2 regions of the Psychrobacillus sp. NPDC058041 genome follow, and region 1 is predicted to be linked to the other one. Evidence: riboswitches for the same ligand, from Rfam matches in the RefSeq annotation. Region 1 holds a riboswitch; the other holds the start of a gene.
What was found. Region 1 has a riboswitch for preQ1 ahead of queC (7-cyano-7-deazaguanine synthase QueC). Riboswitches for the same ligand answer to the same signal wherever they lie in the genome.

Region 1 (4,431 bases):
CTTCCCAAGGCAGTATGTTGGCTCCAAGCGGACTCAAGCCGATTATGACGAAAATAACAGAATCAAGAAATCCTCCAACGATTCCGCTGTAGAAAACACGCCAAGCCATTGGTAGTTTTAATCGTGTATAGATCTCTGTGTCAGCTGTCTCAGAGACAACAAATGAAAGTGCCGATGCCACCACAATTAATAATGTGTCCCCAAGTATGAATGAAACTAACGCGGATAATGCCAAAGCTGTAATAATAAACAAGTATGTCTTTGCTCTCCCGTGTTTATTTTGTACAAGATCTCGGAGAATAAAAGTCGCTCCGATCAGAAGAGTTCCCATAGGAATGATAAACATTCCAAGATGTAATGGTGCAAATGCTGCAGTTACCACATTAGCGGTGACAATCGATATTAAATAGAATAGTATTCTCATGATGTTGCTCCTCAAGTAAATTTAAATACAGTTTTGTTGTAGACCACTAAACCCCTCTTTTATTTCCCCAAACAAGGGCATGTAGCTGTGGAAGTACTTTGACATCTCTTAATTCATCATCCGCAATTACCCAGTCTATCAGCTCTTCATATTTTTCTAATAAATGGCCGATCAACTGGGGATTGTCAGTCGTCGTGATATCATCATTACCGACCTGAAGATAAAAAGGAATCGTCGGGTATCGAAGGTGAATTTGTTTGGCATAATCATAATCCTTTTGATTAAAAACGACTATTTTGAGGGATATATGCTGCCCACTGTTTCTATTTTTAAGTTTGCCGATAATATCAGAGAGCATAGTAAAGTCCGTGGTCATTCCTGAACTAGGGGGCTTTGGTGAAATCGTCAATTCATCGATATCATACAGCCAATCCTGCCATTTGCTTCCTTGTGTCTCCACTCCGATCTTTATCTCGTTTTCTTTTAAAATAGCTATGAGTGCTTCCAAATTTCGAAGGAGTGCTGGATTTCCACCAGAAATCGTAACAAATGAAAAACCACTGCCTCCAAGACGTTTCAACTCAGACCAAATCTCTTCTGCTGTCATTTGGACAATAAGGTGTTTACCGCTGCCATCCCACGTAAACGATGAGTCACACCAGGAACAGGAGTAGTCACAACCGGCAGTTCGCACAAACATTGTCTTCTGGCCCACTACCATTCCTTCGCCTTGAATCGTTGGTCCAAAAATCTCCATAACGGGTACCTTACTCAACTTCCATCCACTCCCGTCTCGCTTCCGCATAACTTGTCGGAGTTTCATACAATCTGACAAATTCTACACGTGCCCCATTATTTCGTTGGTAATCAAGCAGTGCCTCTACCAGCTTTTGATAGATCCAAACAACGATGTTCTCTGCTGTCGTATTCATCGGTGGAAGGGTTTCATTTAAATAGCGATGATCCAAATAAATCTCTATTTTTTGCTTCCATATTTCTTTTATATCGCCAAAATCAATCATCAAACCACGTTCATCCGTGTATCCACTCAAACCTAAAACGGCACGATACGTATGGCCATGAAGGTTTTTACATTTCCCCTCATAGTTGTGTAAATGATGAGCAGCATCAAAGGTAAATTCCTTACTCACGAGAATACGCTTGGAATGATAGCTCAATTGACTGCTTTGAATGTCTTCCTCTATTTTTTGGAGCTTCTCGACAATTCTAAAATCAGACATGCCTTAAGACTCCTTCTTGAAGCTTAAATACTCATCAAGCCCTTTTTTGCGGAGCTTACAAGCTGGGCATTCACCGCAGCCATCTGCTATTACACCGTTATAGCAGGTCAATGTTCTTTCTCGAACAAATTCAAGCGCCCCAAGTTGATCGGCAAGTTCCCATGTCTGTGCCTTGTTCAACCACATCAGTGGCGTATCAATAACAAAGGTATCGTCCATAGCTAAATTTAACGATACGTTCAAGGATTTAACAAAAATATCTCGGCAATCAGGATATCCACTAAAATCTGTTTCACAAACTCCAGTCACGATATGCTTTGCTCCTACTTGGCTCGCTAAAACTCCAGCAAATGAAAGAAAGAGCAGATTTCGTCCAGGAACAAAAGTCGATGGTAGTTCACCTTCTTCACCGTCTTCTACCTTTATGTCATTCCTTGTTAATGCGTTCGGTGCAAGCTGATTCAAGAGCGACATATCAAGAATATGATGCTTGATACCGAGTTCCCTTGCTATCTCCTTCGCACATTCAATTTCAAGGCTATGCCTTTGACCATAATCAAAAGTCACTGCCTCTATCTCTTTAAAACGTTCTTTTGCCCAGAACAGACAAGTCGTGCTGTCCTGACCTCCACTAAACACAATAATTGCTTTTTCCTGCTTCATCTGTAAAACTCCCTTATAACGAGAAAACAGCACCCTAAAAAGAATGCTGTTTTCTTCTTAGTTTTTTAAAGAGGGTAGCTAAAAACCTCTTTCTTCGCATGTGGACTATTCAATTTCTCAATTATCGATTATCTATTTTTTCTGGGTACAGATCATGGTTCATCAAACGGAAATTTGCCATCTCTTCGTATTTGGTACCTGGTTTTCCATAGTTGCACCATGGATCAATGGAAATTCCCCCACGTGGTGTGAATTTTCCCCAAACCTCTATGTACCTTGGATCAAGTAGCTTAATTAAATCGTCCATGATGATGTTGACGCAATCTTCATGGAAATCACCATGGTTTCTAAAACTAAATAAATATAATTTTAGAGATTTACTTTCTACAATTTTTTTATCCGGTATATACGAAATATACATCGTTGCAAAATCAGGCTGTTGAGTAATCGGGCATAAACTAGTGAATTCTGGACAATTAAATTTCACGAAGTAATCACGATTAGAATGAAGACTATCTACCGACTCCAATACCTCTGGTGCATAATCAAATGAATACTGTGTACCTTGATTACCTAACAATGTTAAATCCTTTAAACCTTCTTCATGACTTCTTCCAGACATAAAAAAACCTCCCATTAAAAAGTTTCCCAGCACTTTTCAAAAGAGGTATCTACAAACATTCTATTGCAAACTTATGAGGATAAAAACAAAAAAGCCACGTCCAAATATGGACATGGCGAATAGTCATGTATCCATAGTTTTTTATAGAGGGTATGAGCTATGAACCTCTCCCGATTAAGTTCGGGTACCTTTTTATGATATAGAATACTTGTGGAAACGTCAAATAGATATTTCTCTTCTGTTCCACCCCAGATGATTTTAAATACTGAATTCACATCTCTGAGACTATAGATTTAGCGTGGAAAAGTAATCTCTAGGATGAATAGTAGAAGAGAAGCAGTGAAGAAAATGAAGAAATAGATTTGAGTAGAAATCTAAGTAATTTAAATTGATAATCTTTTTTAAGAGATTATCAAATTTTTTAATATTTTCTTCAAATTTTATGTATAAACTCGAACTAGATTGACTATATTAGTAATAGAATACGAGATTCAAGGAGGAATAGAAATGAAGAGTCCAATAGGTTTACCAGTGCAACTACCAGAAACATTAGATGAGTTATTGAAGCTATTACTACAAACAGTTGTCGCATAGGGGAGACTTTAGATTAATAATGAAACTAAGAAACATAGATAAGTAGATATTACTACTCGTGTCAGGTAGCGATATCTACTTATTCATTTTACTCCTACATTTCCCCAATCTCTCCTCTGCGAGAACTCCAAATTTCAATCCCCGTTGACCATCCTATACTATTAAGAAACTTAAGCAGACATATTAAGCACAATCTTTTTAGTTGTTCTTGAATAATCAAACATATTTATTTTCCTCTAATTTGTTTCTACCACAAGAGATCGTTTTATGAAGGAAAAAGGTTATGCGTTAGTGAATAAGTATAGTATTCGAAAAGGAGCTGAATCTTATGTCGTCCGATTTAAAATCCCAAATTGAAGCGCTTCAAAATGAAATTCTTGAGAAGAAAAAAAAACTTACGGAGCTAAGAATGTCCGTACCAGAAAGAGTTGTTCATAATTATGAATTCACTACATCCACTCATCAGCAAACTACCTTATGTGAGTTGTTTGGCAACAAGAAGGAATTAATTGTCGTTCATAATATGGGAAAAGGTTGTTCTTACTGCACCATGTGGGCGGACGGAATTAATGGTGTGTTTCATCATTTAATTGCCAAAGCGGGCTTCGTTTTAGCTTCTCCAGATACACCTGAAGTGCAAGAGGATTTTTCAGCAAGCCGGAAATGGCAGTTTCCTATGATTTCAACAAAAGAGAGTACTTTTACAGAAGATATGGGCTTTCAAAATGGGAAGTATCACCATCCCGGCGTGTCCACTTTCCGTAAAGATAACGAGGGTAATATTTATTTAATTGCACAAGCACCATTTGGACCTGGCGACGATTTTTGTTTGACTTGGCCATTGTTTGATTTACTTCCATCCGGTTCAAATGATGTCGTTGCCAAAC
Region 2 (4,431 bases), on a different contig from region 1:
AGTGCAGAAATTTATCGAAACAATTCAAAATAGATCCGATTTGATTCAAGAAGCATTTATTCAACATATTTTCCTGTCATTTATCGCTCTTGCTATAGGTATAGCCATTTCACTTCCCTTAGGTATTTTTGTTGCAAGGTATCGAAAGTTCGCCGAGCCAGTGATAGGAATTTCGGCTATTTTTCAAACAATTCCTAGTTTAGCGTTATTCGGTTTTTTAGTGCCGTTAATCGGGATTGGCACAAAAACAGCATTAATTGCATTGATTATTTACGCACTTTTACCAATTTTACGCAATACATACACTGGGATTATTAGTATAGATGGATCGATAATTGAAGCAGGGCAAGGAATGGGAATGACAAAAAGCCAATTACTATGGCAAATTGAGTTTCCTCTTGCTTTGCCTTTTATAATGGCTGGCATACGAACAGCCACTGTTTTAACTGTTGGGATTGCTACGCTGGCGACATTTGTTGGGGCAGGGGGCTTAGGTGATGTTATTTACCGTGGTTTGCAGTCTTATAATAACTCACTCGTTTTAGCAGGAGCATTACCTGTTGCTTTATTGGCTGTTTTATTTGATTTTGCATTGAAATTAATAGAGAAAAAGTCCACACCAAAAGGATTAAATACTGGAGGATGATTGAGAAATGAAAAAGACGTTTTTAGCGATTGGGATTGCAACAACTGTTTTATTAGGGGCATGTTCTAGCTCGAATGATGCACTTGTTATAAGTGGAAAGCCTTGGACTGAACAATATATACTACCACAAGTTTTAGGGCAATATATTGAAGCGAAGACAGACTATAAGGTGAAATATAAAGAGGGGCTAGGGGAAGTGGCTATCATGACCCCCGCTCTCAAAAAAGGTGATATAGACTTGTATGTCGAGTATACAGGAACCGGATTAAAGGACGTTCTAAAAGAGAATTCAGAGGTTGGAGAAAGTTCGGAAAGAGTATTACAGCGAGTGAAAAAAGGATACGAAGATAAGTTTGATGCGACTTGGCTTAGTCCACTAGGTTTTGAAAATACGTATACATTAGCTTATACGAAAGGTAAAAACTACGATGCAAAAACATATTCTGACTTAGTTGAAATCTCTAGAACAGGAAATATGGTCTTCGGCGCCCCGCATGCATTTTATGAACGTCAAGGAGATGGTTTTGATGATTTTATTAACTCGTATCCTTTTACATTCACAAAAACGGAAAGTCTCGATCCAAATGTAATGTATGAAGCATTAAAGAACGGAGATGTAGATGTTATACCTGCATTTACAACAGACGGTAGAATTGAACGTTTTGAGTTACAAACAACTGAGGATGATCTAGGATTTTTTCCAAAGTATGACGCTGCCCCTGTCGTTCGATTAGAAGCACTAAAAAAGTTCCCAAAGCTTGAAAATGTATTGAATGAACTTGCAGGAAAAATAACAGAAGAAGATATGTTAAAAATGAATGCCCGCGTAGATATTGATGGAGATAAACCAGAAGATGTTGCACATGACTTTTTAGTTGATAAAGGATTATTAAAGAAATAAAAAAAGCACCGGATTCTAATATAAATAGAATCCGGTGCTTATTGATTAAAGTAGAGCTTTAAAATTTAAGCGTTTATTTAAAGCAGTCATCACTGGGATACCGACTACTAGTACAACGAATTCACCGAATGCAACAGTTAGCCATGTATAGAAGAATGGTAGTTGAAAGGCAAGTTGTAGTTCAAATGCGATGATAAACGTCATAAACGTAAATATCACTGTATTAAATATCATGTGTGGAATATGACCTTTAATGAATTTAGATGCAAAAATCGAAATTCCTAACGAAATGACTGAATGTGCTACTCCAAAAATAAGGTCATATGCGGCCATGGTAGAAAAAATATTAGTGATAAATACTCCTAGTACAATTCCGAAGAAATACTTTTTGTTGAACACGATTAGGTGGTTGAACATTTCGGAAATCCTATATTGTATCGCACCAAATGCTATTGGCGCCACCAGTAACGAGACTGCAATATACAGTGCAGCGATAATCCCGCTAGTTGCAAGAGTTTTTGTTTTCATTATTCATTTCTCCTTAGTTTTTTTCCGTGGGAGGTTCTCGAACCACGTTATTTGTAATGCCAATTGATAATTATATGACACTAGTAGTCGATTTGTCAAAAAAACTTTTAGCTTTGTAAACTACTATGTTAAAATGGGGGTCAGTCTTTAAAAGGAAGGTTTTACATGAAATATATTTTATTATTTATTAGTGCATGCATGATCTTTATGATGGTTGGATGTACGATGGAAACACAAACGCAAAATTTAGAAACTACAAAGGCTAGCCCAGTAAATAAGGTGAATATAGGAAAGGAAATGAGTGTCCATTTTATCGATGTAGGTCAAGGGGATTCTATTTTTATACAATCACCGGAAGGTAGAAGTATGCTTATTGACTCAGGGAAGAAGGAAGCTGGTAAAGAAGTTGTTGCTTATTTACGTGAGCAAGGAGTAGAGAAGTTGGACTATGTTGTGGCGACTCATCCAGATGCGGATCATATTGGTGGACTTATTCCAGTATTAAATTCTATTTCGATTAATAACTTCGTGGATTCAGGGAAAGTACATACTTCTCAGACATATGAGAAAATGCTACAACTTATTTTAGATAAAAAAATACCCTATATAGTGCCGAGTAGAGGGGACACAATCCCTTTAGATTCCAAAATTAAAATAACTGTTTTAAATGCAGGTGAGGATTCCAAAGATAATAATGAAGCATCTATCGTATTGAAGGTGCAGTATGGAGAGGTTTCATTTTTATTAACAGGAGATGCAGATATTAACGTGGAAAGCAGCATGTTAAAAGAGTTTGACTTGAGGTCTACCGTTTTGAAAGCAGGCCATCATGGGTCAAACACGAGTAGCTCAGATGCATTTATTCGTTCTGTTAAACCAAAAGTTACGATATTGAGTTATGGAAAAGATAACTCCTACGGACATCCAAATGCAGAAGTGGTGACTCGTCTGAAAAATGTTAAATCACAAGTTTATGCCACTGCAGAGGTAGGGAATATTGTCATTAAGACAGATGGTGTGGATTATTTTGTTTCATCTGTGGAACGAACGAAAGAAATTGAAACAACTTCAACTACACTTAAATCTGGAGTAGTTATTTCAAGCAAAGACTTGCGTGAAGAGATTATAGGTATTACGAACACAGGTAATACTACAGTGAATTTGAATGAGTGGCAACTAGTATCTGTAATTGGCAATCAAGTATTCAAGTTTCCAAATATCAATCTAGCTTCGGGGAAAACTATTTTTATTACGAGCGGTCCGAATGCTAAAGAAGGTAATGGATATGTTAAATGGACGAAGGGACAAATTTGGAGAAATGACGGAGATGCAGCGAAATTAATAAACGACAAAGGGGAGATCGTAAGTGAAGTCGAATAAATACACACTAGATCGATTCGAAGGTGACTTTGCGGTATTCTTAAAGTATCCAACTGAAACAGAAAGCTTACTTGTACCTTGTACTGAGATACATGAACTCCTTAATGAAGGAGATATTGTATCTATCTCGATCTTGAATGAAACGTATAAAATAGAACTACTAGAAAACGAAACGACTAAACAAAGAGATAAAGTTCAATCCTTATTAGAACAATTAAAGAACAACAAAAAATAGAAGTTTTTCAATTATAAAATTCACTGTTATCAAAACAAACGCGACTAACATGAATGTTACAAAATTCATGTTAGTCACGTTTATTGTGTTATTCGCGTTATTTATGTTATTCATGTTAGTTTTAGTGCCTGGCACCTGTAATAATTTTGTCATACATTGTTAGAGGGATGTGTCGTGTAGGAAGTTTTTGACGATGTGATGCTCGGGTTCGTATGTTTTGAGTGTATAACCCTCTTTTTGTAACCATTCAATTATTTGTGGTAAGGCTTTTGTTGTTTGGCTTCGATCGTGAAGAAGCACAATGATGTCTCGATCTCCTGATTTGTATGATTTTTCTATTCCTGCTTTTACGTTTTTGACTATTTGATCGGCTTCTTTGTCGGTGTATTTCCAGTCTCTTGAATCGACGTCCCAATCCCATAGTTTGTAGCCTTTTTTTATAAGTTCTGATTGCATTGTTACCGTAAGATCTGGTTTGCTGCCATATGGAACACGAACGAGTTTGGCTTCATTACCAGTCATTTGTTTGATAAGTTTTGCTCCTTCATTCATTTCATCTATGAAGGATTTGGACGACTTGTAAACTTTCTCTTTGTCATGTGTCATGCTATGTGTTCCAATATAGTGCCCATCTTTTACAACAGCATCGATAATGGGTTTGTTCTTTTTCATATAATTTCCTACAAAAAAGAAAGTTGCATGGACGTTATATTTTTTTAATATGGAGTTGTTTATCCCTGT

Region 2: another riboswitch for preQ1. It lies ahead of ACFVR1_RS14575 (QueT transporter family protein); the one in region 1 lies ahead of queC (7-cyano-7-deazaguanine synthase QueC).

The regions. Positions count from the first base shown of each region.
Region 1 covers NZ_JBHVRO010000005.1:90,486-94,916, forward strand. Annotated here, with positions in the region: gene ACFVR1_RS09700 (VUT family protein) at 1-424, opposite strand, end outside; gene queE (7-carboxy-7-deazaguanine synthase QueE) at 471-1,199, opposite strand; gene queD (6-carboxytetrahydropterin synthase QueD) at 1,192-1,665, opposite strand; gene queC (7-cyano-7-deazaguanine synthase QueC) at 1,669-2,328, opposite strand; PreQ1 riboswitch class I at 2,380-2,423, opposite strand; gene queF (preQ(1) synthase) at 2,450-2,950, opposite strand; PreQ1 riboswitch class I at 3,078-3,124, opposite strand; gene ACFVR1_RS09725 (DUF899 family protein) at 3,873-4,431, shown strand, end outside.
Region 2 covers NZ_JBHVRO010000009.1:86,093-90,523, reverse strand. Annotated here, with positions in the region: gene ACFVR1_RS14590 (ABC transporter ATP-binding protein) at 1-1, shown strand, start outside; gene ACFVR1_RS14585 (ABC transporter permease) at 2-646, shown strand; gene ACFVR1_RS14580 (glycine betaine ABC transporter substrate-binding protein) at 654-1,547, shown strand; gene ACFVR1_RS14575 (QueT transporter family protein) at 1,593-2,075, opposite strand; PreQ1 riboswitch class I at 2,083-2,127, opposite strand; gene ACFVR1_RS14570 (MBL fold metallo-hydrolase) at 2,241-3,455, shown strand; gene ACFVR1_RS14565 (DUF3006 domain-containing protein) at 3,442-3,690, shown strand; gene ACFVR1_RS14560 (polysaccharide deacetylase family protein) at 3,850-4,431, opposite strand, start outside.